3 regions of the Micromonospora sp. NPDC051300 genome follow, and region 2 is predicted to be linked to each of the others. Evidence: riboswitches for the same ligand, from Rfam matches in the RefSeq annotation. Region 2 holds a riboswitch; each other region holds the start of a gene.
What was found. Region 2 has a riboswitch for cyclic di-AMP ahead of ACIA5A_RS03105 (coiled-coil domain-containing protein). Riboswitches for the same ligand answer to the same signal wherever they lie in the genome.
Positions count from the first base shown of each region.

Region 1: it holds a riboswitch for cyclic di-AMP, as region 2 does, so the genes downstream of both, ACIA5A_RS30140 (NlpC/P60 family protein) here and ACIA5A_RS03105 (coiled-coil domain-containing protein) in region 2, are expected to answer to the same signal.
Region 3: it holds a riboswitch for cyclic di-AMP, as region 2 does, so the genes downstream of both, ACIA5A_RS17465 (coiled-coil domain-containing protein) here and ACIA5A_RS03105 (coiled-coil domain-containing protein) in region 2, are expected to answer to the same signal.

Region 1 is NZ_JBITEP010000052.1:9,910-16,808, reverse strand. It holds gene ACIA5A_RS30155 (zinc metalloprotease) at 29-1,009, shown strand; gene ACIA5A_RS30150 (pyridoxamine 5'-phosphate oxidase family protein) at 1,106-1,654, opposite strand; gene dcd (dCTP deaminase) at 1,733-2,311, shown strand; gene ACIA5A_RS30140 (NlpC/P60 family protein) at 2,383-3,360, opposite strand; cyclic di-AMP (ydaO/yuaA leader) riboswitch at 3,428-3,565, opposite strand; gene ACIA5A_RS30135 (N-acetylmuramoyl-L-alanine amidase) at 3,799-5,832, shown strand; gene ACIA5A_RS30130 (C40 family peptidase) at 5,902-6,899, opposite strand, start outside.
Region 2 is NZ_JBITEP010000002.1:795-7,693, forward strand. It holds gene ACIA5A_RS03090 (STAS domain-containing protein) at 233-592, shown strand; gene ACIA5A_RS03095 (SRPBCC family protein) at 672-1,184, shown strand; gene ACIA5A_RS03100 (hypothetical protein) at 1,078-1,653, opposite strand; gene ACIA5A_RS03105 (coiled-coil domain-containing protein) at 1,906-2,997, opposite strand; cyclic di-AMP (ydaO/yuaA leader) riboswitch at 3,003-3,133, opposite strand; gene ACIA5A_RS03110 (cation diffusion facilitator family transporter) at 3,278-4,192, opposite strand; gene ACIA5A_RS03115 (HelD family protein) at 4,268-6,385, opposite strand; gene ACIA5A_RS03120 (alpha/beta fold hydrolase) at 6,499-6,899, opposite strand, start outside.
Region 3 is NZ_JBITEP010000014.1:56,263-63,161, forward strand. It holds gene ACIA5A_RS17435 (heavy metal translocating P-type ATPase) at 1-1,388, opposite strand, end outside; gene ACIA5A_RS17440 (hypothetical protein) at 1,405-2,379, opposite strand; gene ACIA5A_RS17445 (heavy-metal-associated domain-containing protein) at 2,414-2,620, opposite strand; gene ACIA5A_RS17450 (metal-sensitive transcriptional regulator) at 2,700-2,999, shown strand; gene ACIA5A_RS17455 (hypothetical protein) at 3,155-3,277, shown strand; gene ACIA5A_RS17460 (YibE/F family protein) at 3,483-4,751, shown strand; cyclic di-AMP (ydaO/yuaA leader) riboswitch at 4,906-5,036, shown strand; gene ACIA5A_RS17465 (coiled-coil domain-containing protein) at 5,041-6,066, shown strand; gene ACIA5A_RS17470 (carbonic anhydrase) at 6,130-6,783, opposite strand.

The DNA of each region.
Region 1 (6,899 bases), on a different contig from region 2:
GGTCACGTCGTCAGAAAGAGGTGGGCCCATGGGACTCCGTCCCAACCTGCTGACCCGGCGTACCGCCGGTGTCGCGACGTCGACCCTCGCGCTGCTGCTCAGCACCGCTGCCGTCGGCGTCGTCCCCGCTGCTTCGGCCTTCTCGGCCGCCCCGGCCGGCGTCTGCGCCGAGCCGGCCGACGCCAACGCCGACGCCCGTGTCGCCAAGGGCGGTCAGGCCAAGCTGGACCCGAACCACCTGACCGCCAAGCAGGTCCGCGACCGGGAGGCCGACCTCGCCGCCGCCCAGCGCGAGCGGGCCAACTTCCGGACCGGCGCGGTCGCCCCGCTGGCGACGGTGACCATCCCGGTCGTCGTGCACGTCATCCAGGAGAACAGCACCCGGGCCGGCGGCAACATCCCGGACTCGCTGATCACCCAGCAGATCAGCGTGCTCAACCAGGCGTACGCGGGCTCGACCGGCGGCGCGCCCACCGCGTTCTCGTTCCAGCTCTCGAAGATCAACCGGGTGACCAACGCGTCGTGGTACCCGATCGTGCAGGGCTCCTCGGCGGAGCGGTCGATGAAGACCTCGCTGCGCACGGGCGGCAAGAACACGCTCAACATGTACCTGGGCGAGCTGAGCGACGGCCTGCTCGGCTGGGCGACCTTCCCGAAGCGGACGCTGGACAAGATGGACGGCGTGGTCGTGCTCAACGAGTCGCTGCCCGGTGGCACCGCCACCAACTACAACCAGGGTGACACCGGCACCCACGAGATCGGCCACTGGCTGAACCTCTACCACACCTTCCAGGGCGGCTGCTCCGGCTCGGGCGACAGCGTCTCCGACACCCCGGCCGAGGCCTCCCCGGCGTACCAGTGCCCGACCGGTCGGGACACCTGCTCGGCCACGGGCAAGGACCCGATCACCAACTTCATGGACTACACCTACGACTCCTGCATGTACCAGTTCACCGCCGGCCAGGCGAGCCGCATGCTCACCGCGTGGAACGCCTACCGCGCGGCCTGACCTGCCGCACCGCGTACCGGTGCCGGCCCTGTCCTCGGACGGGGCCGGCACCTGTCGTTTCGGGCCCGGTCGGGCGGCGGCCTTTCCCCGGCCCGGTCAGGCGGCCGGACGGCGGGTGTCGAAGCCGTGCCGGCCGCGTCGCCCCTCCGCGACGAGCGGATCGCGTCGCCGGACCGGCGTGGCGTCGTGCGGATCGAGCCAGAGCCGCACCTGCGGCCGGCCGGCGCCGGGGCGGGCCACCTGGTCGCGTCGGGTGAGCATGGCGACGTCGACGGTGAACTCGAACAGCCGCCAGTCGCCCTGCGGCGCCGCCCGGCCGAGGCGGGCCAGCCGGGCCACCGTGGCCGGGTCGGCGACCGGACGGGCCCGACCCGCCACGTAGGCCTCGTCGTCGCTCTCCTCCGGCGGGAACGAGTGCAGCGCGTAGCGGCCGTCGCGTTCGAGGTCGCGGCGCTTCGGGGAGTCGATGACGAAGCACCAGAGCCCGTCGTCGGTGATCAGCGGGGACACCGGGTGCACCCGGGGGCCGCCGTCGGCGCGGACCGTGGCGAGGTAGCCGAAGCCCGGCCCGTACTGCTGGAGCAGAAGGCGGATCTCGGCGGCGAGGCGGGGCTCGTCGGCGGCGAATTCGGACCAGGAAGCCATGCCGACATTCTATCGAACAGGTGTACGAGAGCGCAGTCCGACACGCAGGTCACCCGTACCGGTCGCTATGGTGTTCCGATGCTGCTCTCCGACCGCGACCTGGTCTCCGAGATCAAGGCGGGCACGCTCGCGCTGGAGCCCTTCGAGCCCACGCTGGTGCAACCGTCCAGCATCGACGTACGCCTGGACCGGCTGTTCCGGGTCTTCAACAACCATCTCTACACCCACATCGACCCGTCGGTGCAGCAGGACGACCTGACGTCGATGGTGGAGGTGCCGGAGGGGCAGCCGTTCGTGCTGCATCCCGGCGAGTTCGTGCTCGCCTCCACGCTGGAGGTCATCTCGCTGGGTGACCAGCTCGCCGGGCGACTGGAGGGCAAGTCGTCGCTGGGGCGGCTCGGCCTGCTGACCCACTCCACCGCCGGCTTCATCGACCCGGGCTTCTCCGGCCACGTCACGCTGGAGCTGTCCAACGTGGCGAACCTGCCGATCACGCTCTGGCCGGGCATGAAGATCGGTCAGCTCTGCATCTTCCGGCTGTCCTCGCCGGCGGAGCACCCGTACGGGTCGGCCGTCTACGGATCGCGCTACCAGGGCCAGCGCGGCCCGACGCCCAGCCGCTCCTGGCAGAGCTGGCGCACCTGGCCGACGCGCTGACGCGCTGCGTGGCTGTTAGGAGGGGCCCCCTGTTATGCGAAATGCGTTAACAGGGGGCCCCTCCTTACACCTCAGCCGGGGCGGCCGTAGCTGTTGATGTCGCCGTCGTCGACGCGCTTCATGGTGATGGGCTTGCCGGACTGGGAGGCGTGCACCACCCAGCCGTCGCCGACGTACATGCCCACGTGGTGCAGGTCGCCGTAGTAGAAGACCAGGTCACCGGCGCGCAGCTCGGCGCGGCTCACCCGCTTCGTGACGTCGTGCTGCTGCCGGGCGTTGTGCGGCAGCGAGACGCCGGCCTTGGCCCAGGCGGCCATGGTCAGGCCGGAGCAGTCGAAGTGGTCCGGGCCGGCGGCGCCCCAGACGTAGATCTTGCCGATCTGGGCGCAGGCGAACTTGACCGCCACCCCGGCCGCGCCGCCCGGATATCCGGACGGGCAGGGCGCCGGGCGCAGCGGGCCGCCGCCACCGTTGCCGTACACCTTGAGCCGCAGCTTCTGCAGCCTGGCGATCTCGGCGTCGATCTGCTTCTTCTTCGCCGCGAGCTGCGCCTCGGTGCGGCTCAGGTCGGCGACCATCTCGTCCAGCGGCTTCTTCTTCGCGGCCAGCTCGTCGCGCAGCTCCGCGATGTCGTGCACCTGCTCCTGCTGGTGGTGCGCGAAGCGGTCGAGCATCTCCAGGCCGCTGACCAGCTCACTCGGCGAGCGGCTGCCCAGCAGGGCGTTGACGGTGGAGAGGTTGTCGCCCTTGTAGGCGTCGGCCGCGAGCCCGCCCACCTGCCCGAGCGCGGCGTCCACCCGGGCCTGGAGCGGAGCGATCTGCCTGCCGAGCGCGTCGGCCTGCCTGCGCCGCACGGCGAGCTGCCCGCGGACGGCGTTGACCTGCTCGATGACGGGTTCGAGCTTGTTCCAGTCGCGGTCGATCTGGGCCTCGATCTCGGCGACCGAGGGTTCGGCGTGGGCCGCCGTCGCGCCACCGGTCAGAACGACCGCGGCGCCGACCAGGGCGGCGAGTGTGGTGGTGCAGCGGGACCAGCGGGAACGCGGCACGGCGGCGGACCGGTCGGCAGACCGGCTCGACGTCGGCCGCGGGGCATGGTGTGCCACCGGGCGTCCGTACTCCTTCGTCTGACCGCCTACCGGGTTAGCTGACGGGTTCGGGCGGGAAGGGAGCCGCCCTACCGCAGTGGCTGCGGATTCACCCCAGGTACCTGGGTCCCCGGTTCGCCCGTGGGCGACTCGGCGGTGTCGGACCGTCACCGCCCGGGATGGACGATGAGACTGGCGGCCGACGATTGACCAGAGTAGGGACCTCTGTTATCGATCCGCAACCCGAACGGCAGTGACACTCCGTGCCGAATATCCGACGCGAGACGCGAGTGAAGCTTTCTTTCATGCAACATTCAGCACCGGAAAGGTATTGACCGACGCGGGTGCCCGGAGTGAGGGTGGGGACGCAGTGACCCCCATCCCTGTCCAGGAGGTTCGATGCACCTCTCACCCCCGCCGTCGGGCAGACGGATACTGCTCGCCGCCGCCGTGGCCGCCGCCACCGCGCTGGCGACCACCGGCCCGGTGACCGCCGCGCCCCGGTCCGCCCCACCCACCGCCGACCGGCAGCAGCAGTACGCCGCCGCCGCGACCGAGTACGGCGTACCGCAGAACGTGCTGCTCGGCGTCTCCTACCTGGAGTCCCGCTGGGACGTCCACCCCGGCCAGCCCAGCACCAGCGGCGGCTACGGCCCGATGCACCTGACCGACGCCGCGCACGTCCTCGCCACGCCGGGCAGCTCCCACGTCGACGAGGACGAGGACCCGCGCGGCGACGACGCGCGGCCGCTCACCCTCGACCCGGCCACCGCCGCCGCGCCGACCCGGGAGACGCCGCTGCCGACGGCGTCGCTGCAGACGCTCGATGCCGCCGCGACGCTCACCGGGCTCGACGCGCAGAAACTGCGCACCGACCCGGCGGCGAACATCCGTGGCGGGGCGGCGCTGCTCGCGTCGTACCAGAAGGCACTGGGCGGGCCGGTCGGCGCCGGCAGCGACGTCGCGGCCTGGTACGGCGCGGTGGCCCGCTACTCCGGCGCGGACACCGCCGACGCGGCGACGGCCTTCGCCGACGAGGTCTACGACCAGCTCGGTCAGGGCGCCACCCGCACCACCGACGACGGGCAGCGGGTCACCCTGGCCGCCACCACCGCGCAGCCGGACCGTGCCGGCCTGGCCCGGCTCGGACTGCGGCACGCCGCGCGGCCGGACGGGCTGGAGTGCCCGGTGCGGTTGGCCTGCGAGTGGATCCCGGCGCCCTACGAGCAGCTCAGCGCGGACCCGGGCGACTACGGCAACCACGACCTGGGCGACCGGCCGAAGCAGCAGAAGATCGAGTACATCGTCATCCACGACACCGAGGGCTACTTCGCCCCCAGCGTCGACCTGGTGAAGCGGGCCGACTACCTGGGCTGGCACTACACGCTGCGCTCGGTGGACGGCTACGTCGCCCAGCACATCAAGGCCAAGGACGTCGGCTGGCACGCCGGCAACTGGTACGTCAACGCCAAGTCCATCGGCCTGGAGCACGAGGGCTTCGCCGGGCAGGGCACCTGGTACACCGAGGCGATGTACCGCAGCTCGGCGAAGCTGGTCCGGTACCTGGCGCACAAGTTCGACATCCCGCTGGACCGGCAGCACATCATCGGCCACGACAACGTGCCCGGCACCACCGCCGGCACCGTCAAGGGCATGCACTGGGACCCGGGACCCTACTGGGACTGGTCGCACTACTTCGACCTGATGAAGGCGCCGTTCCGCGGCACCGGCACGTCGCGGACCGGGCTGGTCACCATCGACCCGGACTTCGCCACCAACCGGCCGGCGTTCGTCGGCTGCAACCAGCAGCCACCGGGCGTCCCGACGCCCACCCCGCCGGCCGAGACGTGCCCGTCGCGCGGCTCCTCGGCGGTGGTCCTGCGGACCGCGCCAGGCGCGGACGCCCCGCTGGTCAACGACCTCGGGCTGCGCCCGGACGGCACGCCGGACACGATGTACATCTCGGACCACGGCGCCCGCGCCTCCGCCGGACAGACGTACGCGCTGGCCGGCCGGCAGGGTGACTGGACGGCGATCTGGTATCTCGGCCAGAAGGCGTGGTTCCTCAACCCGGCCTCGGCGCCCACGGCGAAGTGGGCGACCGGCTTCGTGGTGACCCCACGGCCCGGGAAGGCCACCGTCCCGGTGTACGGCCGCGCCTACCCGGAGCAGGCCGCCTACCCGGACACCATCCCCTACCAGACCATCTCCCCGCTCCAGTACACGTTGGCCGCCGGCCAGCGGTACGCGGTCGGCGGCGTGCTGCCCGGCGAGTACTACCGGGCCGTCTCGTTCGACGGCACGGCGCCCGGCGACCGGACCGTGGTGCGCGGGAAGAACCGCTACGCGCAGGTCCAGTTCGGCCACCGGATCATGTTCGTGAACCTCGCCGACGTGCTGATCCTGCCGTCGCCGGTCGGCGCGCCGCGATAGCGCCACCGGCACGACGAAGGCCCCCGGTCCAGGTGGACCGGGGGCCTTCTCCGTCGAGGCCGGTGCGGGTCAGGCGACCCGGACGAAGCCGGCGAGCGGTTGGGTGCTGATGCTCGACACCTGGACCGGTTTGCCGGTCCGGGGCGCGTGCACCATCACCCCGTTGCCGAGATAGAGCCCGACGTGGTGCAGGTCGCTACCGAAGAAGACCAGGTCACCAGGTCTGGCTTCGGAGCGGGACACCTTACGGCCCTCGTTCCACTGGGCGCCGGTGAAGTGGGTGAGCGAGACGCCCGCCGCCTTGTACGCGTACTGCGTCAGCCCGGAGCAGTCGAACGAGTTCGGGCCGGTGGCACCCCACACGTACGGGTCGCCGACCTGGGCGCACGCGACCTTGATCGCGGTACGCGCGGCGCTGCTCACCACCCCGTCGACCGCCGGGCAGCCGGCCGGCCGGATCGAGGTCACCGGCAGCATCGCGGTCAACCGCTTGATCTCGGAGTCGATCTGCTTCTTCTGCGAGGCGAGCTGGGCCTCCTGCTTCACCTCGGTGGCGATCAGCGCGTCCAGCTTCTGCTTCTGCGCGTTGTACTTGTCGCGCACCGCGAGCACGCCGGCGATCTGCTTGCGCTGGTCGTCGGCGAGCCGGTCCAGCATGACGAGCTGCTCGGCCAGGGTGCCCGGCTTGGTGCTCACCAGCAGCGCGCCCATCTCCTGCGACGGGCCGCGCATGTAGTAGCGGGCGGCGATGTCGCCGACCTTGTTCATCGCCAGCGTCGAGGCCAGCTCCAGCGGCACCATCTTGTTCTGGAGGTCCGCCGACTTCTTCTTGTTGACCTTGAGCTGGGAGCGGACCTTGTTGTACTGCTCGATGGTGGGTTCGAGCTTCTCCCACTGCTTGTCGATCTGCGCGTCGATCTCGTCCACCGAGGGCGCCGCGTGCGCGGGGGCCGTGAGCATCCCGGCGCCGACCGCGACGGCCGCGACCAGGGTGACCAGACGGCGTACCACCCGGTGGAACCCGGCCGGCCGGCCGGGTGGTGCGCTCGGGGCGTGACGTTGAGGGG
Region 2 (6,899 bases):
CGCCCGCTACCCTGGGTCGGCGGATCGGTCGGCCCGGCTCGGTCGTTCGGCTGGTCGTGGTCCGCGTCGCAGGGGAATTCGGAACCCGGAGGTCCGGATTGGGCTCGCCCAGGTGTGCCCAGTCCGCGAATTGCTCATCCCGGGGGGTGGCGACCGGGGCCGTTGGAGGAATACTCTCGGTCGCGGCCCGCGTACTGATGAGGCGCCCGTTGGGGCGAGTGGAGGTGCTCGCGTGAGCCTGTCGATCGTGAAGTCGATGCGTCCGGGTGGTGTCGTCCAGATCGCGCCCCGAGGGGAGATCGACGTCGACACCGCATACGAGGTCCGGGAGGCGATCGCCGAGGTGCTCGCCAAGGGGCGCCCCGCCCGGATCGAGCTCAACATGCGGCTCGTGACGTTCATCGACTCCGTCGGCATCAGCGCCATGGTGGCCGGCTTCCAGACCTGCGAGGTCAGCGGCGTCAAGCTGGTGGTCACCGAGCCGAGCCGGTTCGTGCACCGGCAGCTCTGGGTGACCGGCCTGCTCGGCCTCTTCGGCGCGCCCGAGCCCTGGTTCGCCGACGACGTCCCCGAGGTGCTCCCCGGCGCCTGAGCGCCGACCCTCGCCCGGCCACGGAGACCGTCGCCGACGGGCCGTCCGGCACCTCGCCGGCCGGGGGACCTTCGACCCGTTGCCAGCCCGGCCCCGGTACGGGACGATCGTCCGGACCCACGACGGCGAGGGGGACCGGTTGCAGAGCAGCGACAGCTTCAGCTACACCGTGCAGGCCCGGTGCCGCCGGGCGGACGCGGTGGCCCTGCTCGGTGACCTGAGCCGACAGGGCGAACTCCATCCGTTGATCGTGCGGGTCCGGCAGTTGCCGCCCCGGCCGGGCGCGCTCGCCAGCTATGCGATCACCGACCGGCTGGAGCTGGGTCCGCTGCACTTCCCGATCACCTACCAGGCGGACGTGCTGATCGCCAACGAGGACGAGGTGGTCACCGTCGCTCGGCAGCAACCGGCGACGACGGTGCGCAACCACACCCGCCTGCGTGACGAGCCCGACGGCGTGGTGCGGATCGACGTGGAGATCACCCTCACCGCGCCCGCGCCGCTGCTCGGCTACGCGTTCCGCCAGGCTCGGGCGGCTCACCTGGGCCTGGCCGCCCGCCTCGGCGCGACGCTCGAGGGCCGCCCGGCCTGACCGGGTCCCGCTCGATCCGTCCCCACGGCTTGTGGGTGGACAGCACGGTGGCGATCAGCAGCAGGGTGGTGGAGACGGCCGGCGCCACCACCAGGTCGACCCGCAGGTGCGCGTCGGCGGCCCCGGCGAGCACGCCGAGGTGCCGGATCCGGGGGGTCAGCAGGAGCAGCACCAGGCCGAGCATGACGGTGGTGAGCGCGAACTTCACCAGCACCCAGCGCCAGCGCAGCAGACCCCACGGGGTGAGCAGCGCGCTGGCCGTGCCGACCAGCCAGACCGCCACGCTCAGCGGCGCGAACAGCCAGGTGACAAGCAGCGCCGCCGCCGGGTAGACCACCTCGGGGTCGGCGCCGCGCAGCCCGGCCAGGCCGAGCGCGAGCAGCGTGAGGTCGGCGCCGAGCCAGCCCAGCGAGGTGACCAGGTGCGCGGTGAGCAGCGCCTTGCGGCCGGCGGGGGAGAGTCGTCTCATGCCCCGATCCCACCGGATCGGGGGGGGGGCCCGGGGGGGGGGGCCCCCCCCCCCCCGGGGGGGGGGGGGGGGGGGGGCGGGCGGGGAAGCACCACAGCGCACCGGGTGTGGGTTTGGGGGCGGGGGGGGGGGGGGGCCGGGGGGGGGGGGGGGGGGGTTTCTCGCCCCCCCCCCCCCCCCCCCCCGGGGCGCGCGCCCCCCCCGGGGGGCCCCCCGCGACGACATCCGGGGTACGTCGTGGAGCGTAGAGCGCTAGTAGACCGACAGGTGCACGTGGTTGGTGTGGTCGCTGGACGGGTCGCCGTTGCCGCCGCTGTAGGACTTCCAGCCGCTGCTGGGCAGCCAGATCCGCTTGAACCAGATCACGTAGAGCACGGCGAGCGGGTCCGCGTTGCGGATGAAGTACGCGGACAGGTTGTTGCCGTACGTCCTGTCGCCGCCGCTGGCGACCCCTCCGAAGCCGTCCTTCTGCGCCGCGAAGTCGCAGGCCCGCCCCTTCGGGTGCTCGCCCGAGCCGCTGGGCCGGTGGCAGGAGACGTACCGGGTGAAGCCGGCGGCCTTGGCCTGCTGCAACGCGTGCAGCGTGCGCGGGGTGATGCAGCCGCTGGCCGGCGTCGGGTCGTTGACGCTGCACGACTCCGCCGGCCACGACCCGTCGGAGTTGCGCTTGGCGGGTGTCGCGTTCGCCGAGGACGTGCCCCGGGTGCTGCCGCCGTCGTCGCTGTCGCGGGTGGTGGAGCTGCGCCGGTTCGCCACCTCCAGCGCCCGCTCGGCCTGCTCCTTGCGCTTGCCCATGAGCGTGACCTGCTTGCGCTGCTCCAGGATCTCGCCGTCGAGCGCGGTGCGGGTGCGGATCGCCTCGTCCCGGGTGGTGATCAGGTCGCGCAGCGTCCGGTCCTCGTGCGCGGCGACCGTCTCCAGCGCCGCGGCCCGGTCCATGAAGCCCTCCGGCGTCCGGCTGGCGAGCAGCGCCGCGGCGGTGCCCATCCGACCGGTGCGGTACGCCACCCCGGCGATCTCGCCGACCTTGGCGTCGCGCTCGGCCAGCTCCACGTCGATGGTCTTGAGCCGGTCGTTGAGCTGCTTCTGCCGGGTCACCGAGCGGCTCAACGCGGCCTTGGCGTCGAGCCAACCCTTGCTTGCCGCGTCGAGCTGGTCGCGCAGCGCGGGGGTGCCGCCCTCGTCGTCGTCGCCGGGTGCGGCGACGAGCAGGCCGGTCGGGGAAGCCGCCCGCGCCGCCGCGGCGGGGGAGACCGGCACGGTCACGACGCCGAGGGCCAGCATCGCGACGAGCAGGGCCGCCAACCGGGCGGCCGTCCGTCGTACAGGTGCCACTGTGGGCATTCAACGTGTCCTTCCGTCAACCGCCGACCGGGTTAGCTGACGGGTTCGGGACGGAAGATCCCTACCGCTGACGCGGATGCACCCCACGTACCTGGTTCCCCGGCTCGCCCTGCGGGCGATTAGGCGCCGGCCGTGCCGACGGGCGCCGGAGTGGTGCCCGTGGTGCGGCCGCGACCGAGCCTACCGGCGCTGCCCGGAGCCGGCGCCGCGAGCCGGCGCCGGCAACCGGGCAAAACCGGCATAAGAGAACAATAACCACAACGATTTAAGCCTGTCCTAATTACCACTCGGTCGGACCGCACGCCCCCGCTGACGCTCCGGGCTCGATCTGCAACGTGGCGTGGTCGATCGAGAAGTCCTCGTGCAGGGCGGCCCGGGCCGCGGCCAGCACGGTGGCGACCTCGGCGCCCTGGTCGATCGCCAGGTGCGCCGAGGCCACGTCCATGCCCGAGGTGAGCGTCCAGACGTGCAGGTCGTGCACCTCCGCCACGCCGGGCACCGCGGCCAGTCGGTCGTGCACCGCGGTCACCTGGAGGTGCTCCGGCGCGGCCTGCACCAGGATGCGTACGGCGGCGCGGCCGAGCCGCCAGGTGCGCGGCAGGATGAACAGGCCGATCGCCACCGCGACCAGCGGGTCGGCCCACCACCAGTCGGTGAGCGCGATGACCACCGCCGCGCCGATCACGCCGAGCGAGCCGAGCAGGTCGCCGAGCACCTCCAGGTAGGCCCCGCGCAGGTTGATGCTCTCCTGCGCGCCGGAGCGCAGCAGCGCGAACGCGGCGATGTTGGCGAGCAGGCCGAGCACGGCGACCACGAGCATCGGCCCGGCGAGCACCTCCGGCGGTTCGCCGAACCGGCGGACCGCCTCGATCAGCACGTAGATCGCGACGGCGCCGAGCAGCACCGCGTTGGCCAGCGCCGCGAGCACCTCCAGCCGGTAGAGCCCGAACGTGCGCTGCGGGTCGGTGCGGGCGCGCCGGGTGGCGCTGATCGCGGCGAGCGCCATGCCGATGCCGAGCACGTCGGTGAACATGTGCCCGGCGTCGGAGAGCAGGGCCAGCGAGCCGGTCGTGAAGGCGGCCACCGCCTCCACCAGCATCAGCGCGCTGAGCAGCGCGAAGGCGGCCCAGAGTCGCCCTCGGTGGCGGTGCGCCGCGTTGGCCACCACGCCGCTGTGGTCATGACCTGCGCCCACGCACACACCCTCCGCCCCGTGTCTCCGCCAGGACCAATCTATGCTCACATCGCTATGTATGCAAGTGAGGCGGGGTCACCCCACCGGATCGAGCGTGGTCAGGCGCTGGGTGGCCCGGGACAGCGCCACGTAGAGCGTCCGCACCCCGGAACCCGGGTCGGCCCGGATCTCGCCCGGCGCGACGAGCACCACGCCGTCGTACTCCATGCCCTTGGCCTGCAGGCTGGTCACCACCTGGAGCCGGCCGCCGCCCAGCGCGCCCAGCCAGCCGGCCACCTCGTCCCGGCGCGGCACCGGCGTGATCACCCCGACCGTGCCCTCCACCTCGGCCAGCAGCGTCCGGGCCGCCTCGACCGTGGCCGAAGGCAGCTCGGCGGCCGCCACGGAGCGCTGGACCGGCGGCACGCCGGTGGAGCGCACCGCGTCCGGCAAGGCCAGGTCCGGGTACAACCGGCGGATCTCCGCCGCCGCCACCGCGAAGATCTCCGCCGAGTTGCGGTAGTTGGTGGTCAGCTCGTAACGGTGCCGGCGACGCCGCCCCAACGCCTGGTCCCGGGCCCGGTCCAGCTCCTGCGGGTCGCCGGTCCACGCGGTCTGCGCCGGGTCGCCGACCACCGTCCAGGACGCCAGCCGCCCGCGCCGCCCCACCATCCGCCACTGCATCGGCGAGACGTCCTGCGACTCGTCCACCACCACGTGGGCGTAGTCGCGGTAGTCCGCCGGGCGCTCCCGGGCCGCCGCCCGCGCGGCCCGCTGCCGATCGGCGTACGTGCTCAGCTCGCGCACGCCGCCGGCGAGCTGGTAGGGGTCCCGCTTCGGCTTCGCCCGGCGCACCGGCGTGCCGAGCAACGCGTCCAGTTCGTCCAGCAGCGCGATGTCGGCCACCGTCAGCCCGTCCGCGTCGAGCGTCCGGTACGCGTCGGCGAGCAGCCGGATCTCGGCCGAGGAGAGCACCCCGCCGGCGTACCGGCGCAGCCGCTCCGGCCGCGCCAGCCAGCCCAGCACGTGGCGCGGGTGCAGCCGGGGCCACCACGCCTTGAGGAACTCGCGGAACTCCGGCCGCTCGATGATCTCGTCCTCAAACGCCGGCTGCTCCGGCAGCCGCCCCACCCGCAGCGTGCGGGCCTGCGCGTAGAGCGCGGCGAGCACCGCGTCGAACGCCGCCCGGCGCACCTCGTTGCGGCGCGCGCCCCGGGTCAGCGTCCGGTCCCGCACCGCGTCCAGCGCCGGCCGGTCCAGCCGCAGCAGCTCGCCACGGTAGAGCAGGCGCAGCTCCGCCGGGGAGTCCGGCACCGCGTCGCGGACCGCGCGCTCCAGCACCCGGCGCATCCGCAGCGAGCCCTTCACCGCCGCCACCTCCGGCGGGTCCGTCCGGGTCGCGGACAGGCCCGGGAAGAGCGAGCCGAGCGAGTGCAGGGTGGCGGTCTCCTCGCCGAGCGACGGCAGCACCGACGCGATGTACTCGACGAACACGCCGGACGGCCCGACCACCAGGATGCCGCCGCCGGCGTACCGGGCCCGGTCCGAATAGAGCAGGTACGCGGCCCGGTGCAGCGCCACCGCCGTCTTGCCGGTCCCCGGGCCGCCGGAGACGATCGTGACGCCGTTGCCGGGGGAGCGGATCGCCTCGTCCTGCTCCCGCTGGATGGTCGCCACGATGTCGCGCATGCCCCGGCCGGTCGCCCGGGACAGCGTGGCCAGCAGCGCGCCGTCGCCGACCACCGCCATGTCCGGCGGGGCGGCCTCCGGGTCCAGCAGGTCGTCCTCGATCCGGGTGACCTTCTCGGCGTGGGACTGGATCGTGCGCCGGCGCACCACGCCCCGCGGCTCGGCCGGTGTGGCCTGGTAGAACGCCGCGGCGGCCGGCGCCCGCCAGTCCACCACGAGCGTCTCCGCGTCGTCGGCGCGCACGCCGAGGCGGCCCACGTGCAGCACCTGCCCGGTCCGCAGGTCCAGCCGGCCGAAGACCAGTCCCTCGTGCTCGGCGTCCAGCACGTGCCGGCGCTGGGCGGCGTGGAAGACCATCGCGTCCCGCTCGACCAGCGCGCCGAACGTGCCGACCCGGGCGAGCTGGTACCCCTCCCGCTCGGCGTCGGCCGCGGACCGGCGCAGCTCGGCCAGCCGGGCGTACACCCGGTCGAGGTGCCGCTGCTCGGCGGCGATCTCCCGGTCCAGCGTGGTCTGGTCGGTCAACGCGGTGCTCCTGTGGTCGGACGGCGCAACGGGCTGAATGAGGGTACGGGCCGCCGGCAACCCGGGCGCCGGGGCCATGCCACGCGCCGGCCCATACCGGTGCCGGTTGCCCGTTATCCGGCTGTTCCCACCCGTTTCCCGGCCGTCCGTCCGCCGGTCAGCACCCGGCTCACCACGCCCGCCACGGCGGCGTTCACCTCGTCCGGGCGTTCCATCATCAGCATGTGCCCGGCGCCGGGGCAGACCGTCAGCTCGGTCGTGGGCAGCGCCGCCGCGATCGACTCGGCGCACGGCGGCGGCGTCAGCCGGTCCCGGTCGCCGACAAGCGCGGCGGCCGGCAGCCCGCCGAGCGCGGCGAGCGTCTCCAGCCGGTGCTGGGCGCCGATCGAGGCGCGGAACCCGCCGATCGAGCGGAGCGTGGCACGCGCCACCGCGGAGGTGACCAGCCGGATGTCCGCCGGGTCGCAGCGGTCGCCGAAGAGCATCCAGCGGATGCTGGGACGCAACGCGCGCA
Region 3 (6,899 bases), on a different contig from region 2:
GCGGGCAGCACCTCGGCCAGCGCCATCCGGCCGGTGGTGACGGTGCCGGTCTTGTCCAGCACCACGGTGTCGACCCGGCGGGTGGACTCCAGCACCTCCGGCCCCTTGATCAGCACGCCGAGCTGCGCGCCGCGTCCGGTGCCGACCAGCAGCGCGGTCGGCGTGGCCAGGCCCAGCGCGCACGGGCAGGCAATGATCAGGACGGCCACGGCGGCGGTGAACGCGGCGGTCGGCCCGGCGCCGGCGCCGAGCCACCAGCCCAGCGTGCCGGCGGCCAGCGCGATCACGATCGGCACGAAGACGCCGGAGATCCGGTCGGCGAGCCGTTGCACCGCCGCCTTGCCGGTCTGCGCCTGCTCCACCAGCCGCGCCATCTGGGCGAGCTGGGTGTCCCCGCCGATCCGGGTGGCCCGCACCAGGAGCCGGCCGCCGGCGTTGACGGTCGCGCCCACCACGGCGTCGCCCGGCCCCACCTCGACCGGCACCGACTCGCCGGTGAGCATGCTCGCGTCGACCGCCGACGTGCCCTCCTCGACCACGCCGTCGGTGGCGATCTTCTCTCCCGGCCGGACCACGAACCGGTCGCCGACCGCGAGCTGGTCGACCGGGATCCGGACCTCCTGCCCGCCGCGCCGCACCGCCACGTCCTTCGCGCCCAGTTCGAGCAGCGCGCGCAGGGCCGAGCCGGCGGTGCGCTTGGCGCGGGCCTCGAAGTAGCGTCCGGCCAGGATGAAGACCGTCACGCCGGCGGCGGCCTCCAGGTAGATGTCGCCGGCCCCGTCGCCCCGGGTGATGTCGAACCGGAACGGGTGCGTCATCCCGGGCATCCCGGCGTCGCCGAGGAAGAGCGCCCAGAGCGACCAGCCGAACGCGGCGAGCGTGCCGAGTGAGACCAGGGTGTCCATGCTCGCCGCGCCGTGCCGCAGGTTGACCAGCGCGGCCCGGTGGAACGGCAGCCCGCCCCAGACCACCACCGGGGCGGCCAGGGTGAGCGAGGCCCACTGCCAGTAGTCGAACTGCCAGGCCGGCACCATGGCCAGCACGATCACCGGCAGGGTCAGCACGGCGGAGACCCACAACCGGGTACGCGCGCCGCGCAGCTCGTCCACCGGCTCGGCGGCGGTGGTCGCCTCGGCCCGGGCGGGCGGGGGCGGCACCACTGCCGTGTAGCCGGTCTTCTCCACGGTGGCGATCAGGTCGTCCGGCGCGACCTCGTCGGCGTACCGGACGGTGGCCTTCTCGGTGGCGTAGTTCACCGTGGCCTCGACGCCGTCCATCCGGTTGAGCTTCTTCTCGATCCGGGCGGCGCAGGACGCGCAGGTCATCCCGCCGATCTTGAGCTCGATCAGGTTCGGCGCGGTCGGCAGCGCCTTTCCCGTGGTGGTCATCGCGGCACCTCCCGGATCAACTGTGCCCGTGCCCCGGGGTGCCGTGTTCGGCGTCCGGGGTCGGTGCGGTGGTGGTCGCCGGCGCGGTGGGCGCGGGCGCGGTCTGGTCGCCGGCCAGGACGGTGAACTCGGCGGTGTGCACCGTGTCGCCGTGCCGGAAGTCCAGGTAGAGACGGTACGCCCCGGCCGAGGGCACCTCGGCGGCGAACGTGACCGCCGGTCCGGCCGGGGTCCGCCCGTCGCCGGGTTCCCCCTCCGGGTGCACGTGCAGGTAGGCCAGGTCGCCCTGGCGCAGCGCCACCAGGTGCCCGTACGCCCCGAGGTGGGGCTGCAGGTCGGTGACCGGGCGGCCGTCCCGGCTGACGGTGAGCGTGAGGCGGCTGGTGCGGCCCGGCTCCGGCGTGCCGGCGAGCGTGACGGTGTAGCCGTCGACGGTGGCGCTGGTGGCCGGCGCGGGCAGCGGCCGGGTGGCGAGCGCGCCGGGCACGGTGACGTCGACGCCGAGCGTCAGCGCCGCGCCGCCGGTGGGGGTGAAGTCGGCGAACGCCCGCCACACACCCGGCCCGGCGAGCGGCGAGGCGACCCGCCAGGTGCCGTCGTCGGCCAGGTCGGGGTGGACGTGGCGGAAGCCGGACAGGTCACGCCGGGCGACGATCAGGTGCATGCGCTTGTCGTGGGCCACCTCGTAGCGGGTGACCGGCCGGCCGTCCGGTCCGGTGATCCGGAACGCGAACTCGCCGGTCGGGGCGGCGACCGGCTGGAACGTGTAGCCGCGCTCCGAGACGAGCAGCCCGCCGGGCAGGTGCGCCGCGTCGGTCGCGCCCGTGTCGCCGTGCCCGGCGGCGCCGGCCCCGTGGTCGGTGTCGGTGGTGTCGTGGCTGGTCTCGGCGGCCGGGGCGACGGGACCGGTCAGGTGACCGATCCCGAACGCCCCGCCGAACATCGCCGCGAGGCCGAGGGCGAAGCCGCTCAGCTTCGTCGCCGTGTTCATGGTGCCTCCTCCGGTTGACGGATCGGTGGGCCCGTCACGCCTCGGCGAGGTCGTAGCCGGCCTCGTCGACGGCGGCGCGTACCGCGGTGTCGTCCAGCGGGCCCTCGCTGGTGACGGTGACCCGGCCGGTGGCCAGGTCGACCTGGACGTCGGTGACGCCGGGCAGCGCGGTCAGCTCGGTGCTGACGGCGTTGACGCAGTGGCCGCAGGTCATGCCGTTCACCTGGTAGGTGGTGTCCATCTCGCCCTCCATTCGAATACCCCCTGGGGGTACAACGCGAACGTTAGCATACCCCCGAGGGGTACGCTATCCTCGACGTATGACCACGCCGACCACCCCGACCCGGGGCTACACCGCCAGCAAGGACCAGCTCCTCGCCCGGCTCCGTCGCGTCGAGGGCCAGGTCCGCGGCATCGAGAAGATGGTCGAGGACGACCGCTACTGCATCGACGTGCTGACCCAGATCTCGGCCATCCAGGCCGCGCTGGACAAGGTGGCCCTGGGCCTGCTCGACGGCCACGCCCGGCACTGCATGCACGAGGGCGCCGCCGAGGGCCGGGCCGACGAGATGGCGACCGAGATGATGGCCGCCGTCGGCCGCCTCATGAAGCGCGGCTGACCAGGACTTCCGACCCGGAAGACGAGCCGCGTGGCCCGGCTCCGCCGGCCGGCTGCGGACGTACCGTCGAGGTGGCGACCGGGTCGGCGTCGGGCCGACCCGCCCGGACGGACGGAGGCGGCGCGATGATGTGGTCGGGCCCGATGATGGGCGGGATGTGGCTCTGGCCCCTGCTGACCCTCGGGGTGCTGGCCGGGCTGGTCTGGCTGGCGGTCAGGCTGACCGGCGCGGGCGCCGCGACGCCGGGCGCCGCCCGGCGCATCCTCGACGAGCGGTAAGCGCGCGGCGAGATCGACGAGGACGACTACCGGCGGCGGCGCGCCGCGCTGAGCTGACCGCCGGCCACCGGATGCCCGACGGCGGCCCACCGGGCGGCACGGCCGGCCTGGCTACCATGGCCCGGCGACGACCGGGCGTGGTCCGCACGCGCCCGCACCGGCCGGACCGGTGACCGGGTCGCGCCGTGAACAGTTGGGAGACGCCGTGGGCGCCGACCACAGCCGTCCCGCCCCCGCGCCGCCGCGCGTACGCCGGCTGCTCCTCGCCACAGTGGTGCCGCTCTTCGTGCTCACCGTGATCGCGGCGCTGGCGCTCTGGCCCCGGCAGGGCCCGGAACCGACAGGCGGCCCCGACGTGCCGCGCCACCAGGGCACGGTGACCCGGGTGGTGACCGAGCCCTGCCCGCCCACCCCGGAGTCGCCGACCGGCGAGGACGGCCCCTGCGGCACCGTGACCGTCGCCGCCGAGCAGGGCCCGGACGCGGGCCGGCAGGTCGAGACGCCGGTCCCCGCCGGACCCGGCGCGCCCCGGGTCGAGGTCGGCGACAAGGTCATCCTGGTCGAGCTGACCGACCCGGCCGACCCGACGGTGAAGGTCTACAACATCGCCGAGCACCAGCGCGGCACGCCGCTGGTGTGGCTCGTGGCGCTCTTCGCCGCCGCGATCGTCGCGTTCGGCCGCTGGCGCGGGCTGGCCGCGCTCGGCGGGCTGGTGGCCAGCTTCGCCATCCTGCTCGGCTTCGTGCTGCCCGGGATCGGCGCCGGCCGCTCCCCGCTGCCGGTGGCGATCGTCGGCGCCGCGCTGATCATGTTCGTGGTGCTCTACCTGACCCACGGGATCAGCGCGCAGACCTCGGTGGCGGTGCTCGGCACGCTCGGCAGCCTGGTGGTCACCGGCGTGCTCGGCACGCTGGCCACCGGCGCCACCCACCTGACCGGCTTCGGCAGCGAGGACGCCACCACGCTGTCCATGTTCCAGGGCGACGTGGACCTGCACGGGCTGCTGCTGGCCGGCATCATCATCGGCTCGCTGGGCGTGCTGGACGACGTCACGGTCACCCAGTCGGCGACCGTCACCGAGCTGGCCCGCGCCAACCCGGGGCTGTCCCGACGGCAGCTCTACCGGGCGGCCACCCGGGTCGGCCGGGCGCACATCGCGTCCACCGTGAACACCATCGTCCTCGCGTACGCGGGCGCCTCGCTGCCGCTGCTGCTCCTGCTGGTCGCCGACTCCCGGCCGGTGAGCCAGATCCTGACCAGCGAGTTCCTCGCCCAGGAGATCGTCCGCAGCGCGGTCGCCACGCTCGGCCTGATCGCCGCCGTGCCGCTGACCACCGCGCTGGCCGCGGTGGTCACCACCGCCGGTCGCCGCGAGGCGGACCCCGGCCGGCCGCCGGCCGGGCGGGACGAGGCGTTGGAGGCGCTCGGCGGCGGACGCTCCGCCGGCCCGAGGAGTACGGAGGCCGCATGGTGACACTCCGCAGCGTGACGACCGACGTCAAACGCGACACGGCTCACGCTGGGCAATGTCGAAATCTCGCGATTGGTCGGCTTCCGGACGTAGATCCCCGGTCGGGATCTCGGGTAACCTCGCCCCCGGTCACCGCCGAAGGCGCGCACCGGCGCCTGCGGTGCCGCCGCCCAATCGCCTCCGGGCGAACCGGGGAACCAGGTACATGGGGTGAATCCGCGCGAGCGGTAGGGGCCACTTCCGTCCCGAACCCGTCAGCTAACCCGGTCGGCGGTCGACGGAAGGGAACACTGTGACGGCACCCCTGCGCCGCTGGTCGACACCCGTGGTGGCCGTGCTCGCCGCGCTCGCCGTGCTGGTCGGGCCGACCGCGGCGACGGCCGCCCCGCACGCCGCCGCCCCCAAGCCCTCCGGGCACTCGGAGGACGACGAGCCACCGCTCATCACCGAGGCGATCGACTCCGCCAACCGGAACTACCTGCAGGCCAAGTCGAAGCTCACCACGTCGCAGCAGCGCCAGAAGCGGCTGGCGGCCGAGAAGGCGGCGGCGGAGGCCGAGCTGGCGGCGCTCAGCCCGCAGGTCAACCAGATCGCCGCGCAGTCCTACCGGACCGGCCGGATGGGCGCGATGGCCATGCTGCTGGAGAGCCGGTCGCCCGACTCGTTCGTCGAGCGTGCCAGCGCCCTGGACGAGCTGAACCTCTTCAACGCGCAGCGGCTCGCCGCCGTCAACGACGCCAGGAACCGCGCCGAGCAGGCCAAGATCGCCGCCGACGCCGAGGTGCGCGAGCAGGAGAAGCAGACGAACGCGATGGCCCGCGAGCGGACCGAGGCACAGAAGGCGCTGAAGCTGGTCGGCGGCCTGGGCTTCACCGGCGGTCTGGTCTCGGCCACCTCGCCGGTCGCCAAGATCGGCCCCGGCCGGACCGCCGACGGCGGCTGGAAGTCGGAGTCGTGCAGCGAGGACGACCCGACCACCTCCGGCTGCGTCACGCCGCGCACGCTGCACGCGTACAAGGAGGTCAAGCGCGCCGGCTTCAACCGCTTCGTGGGTTGCTACCGACCGGGCGGGCCCTGGGAGCACCCCAAGGGCAAGGCCTGCGACTGGTCCCTGCAGAACAGCGGCTTCTCGCCGTGGCACAACAACGACACCCGCAGGTACGGCAACGAGGTCGCCGCCTTCCTCATCCGCAACGCGGACCGGCTCGGCATCTACTACGTGATCTGGAACCGGCAGATCTGGTTCCCGGCCACGGGTTGGAGTTCCTACAGCGGACCGTCCAACCACACCGACCACGTGCACATGTCGCTGCTCTGACGCGACGGACACACGGAGAAGGGGCCGCCCGCGGGCGGCCCCTTCCGGCTTTCCGGGCGTGGCTCAGCCGGCGAGCGCCGGGTCCACCGGCGCGGCCGGGGCGGGCAGCGGGTCCGGGGACTGCGCCACCGTCCGCACCCCGCCACCGCTGAGCCGGTACGACATGCCGACCACCGCGCACGCGCCGCCGGCCACCCGCTCGGCGAGCACCGTCGACCGGGCCAGCAGCGTCTCCACGATCTGCGCGATGTGGACGTCGACGATGCCGTCAAGGTCCTCGATCCCCTCCCGGGCGGCGCGCAGCAGGCTGGGCGAGACGGCGTCCACCACCGCGCCCAGGTGTCCGGCCGGGGCGGAGCCGGTGCGGACCGCCTCGCGGGCCGCCTGCACCGCGCCGCACGAGTCGTGGCCGAGCACCACCACGAGCGGCGTGCCGAGCACGGTGACCGCGTACTCCACGCTGCCGAGCACCTCCGGGCCGGCGGTGTGGCCGGCGGTGCGTACCACGAAGAGGTCGCCGAGACCCTGGTCGAAGATGATCTCGGCGGCGAGGCGGGAGTCGGAGCAGCCGACGATCACCGCGAACGGGTGCTGGCCGTCGGCGACCGCGGCCCGACGCCCGGCGTCCTGATTCGGATGCTGCGGCACACCGGTGACGAACCGCTGGTTACCGGCCCGCAGTTCGGCGAGTGCCTCGTCGGGGGTGGTCGGGATCATCGCTGCTCACCTCGTCCTCACAGGGCACGACCAGGCCGGCCGGCGGCGGTGTCGGCCTCGCGACCCACCGTCACACGCGACCGACACCACGTCAAGATTTCGTGATCCGCATTTCA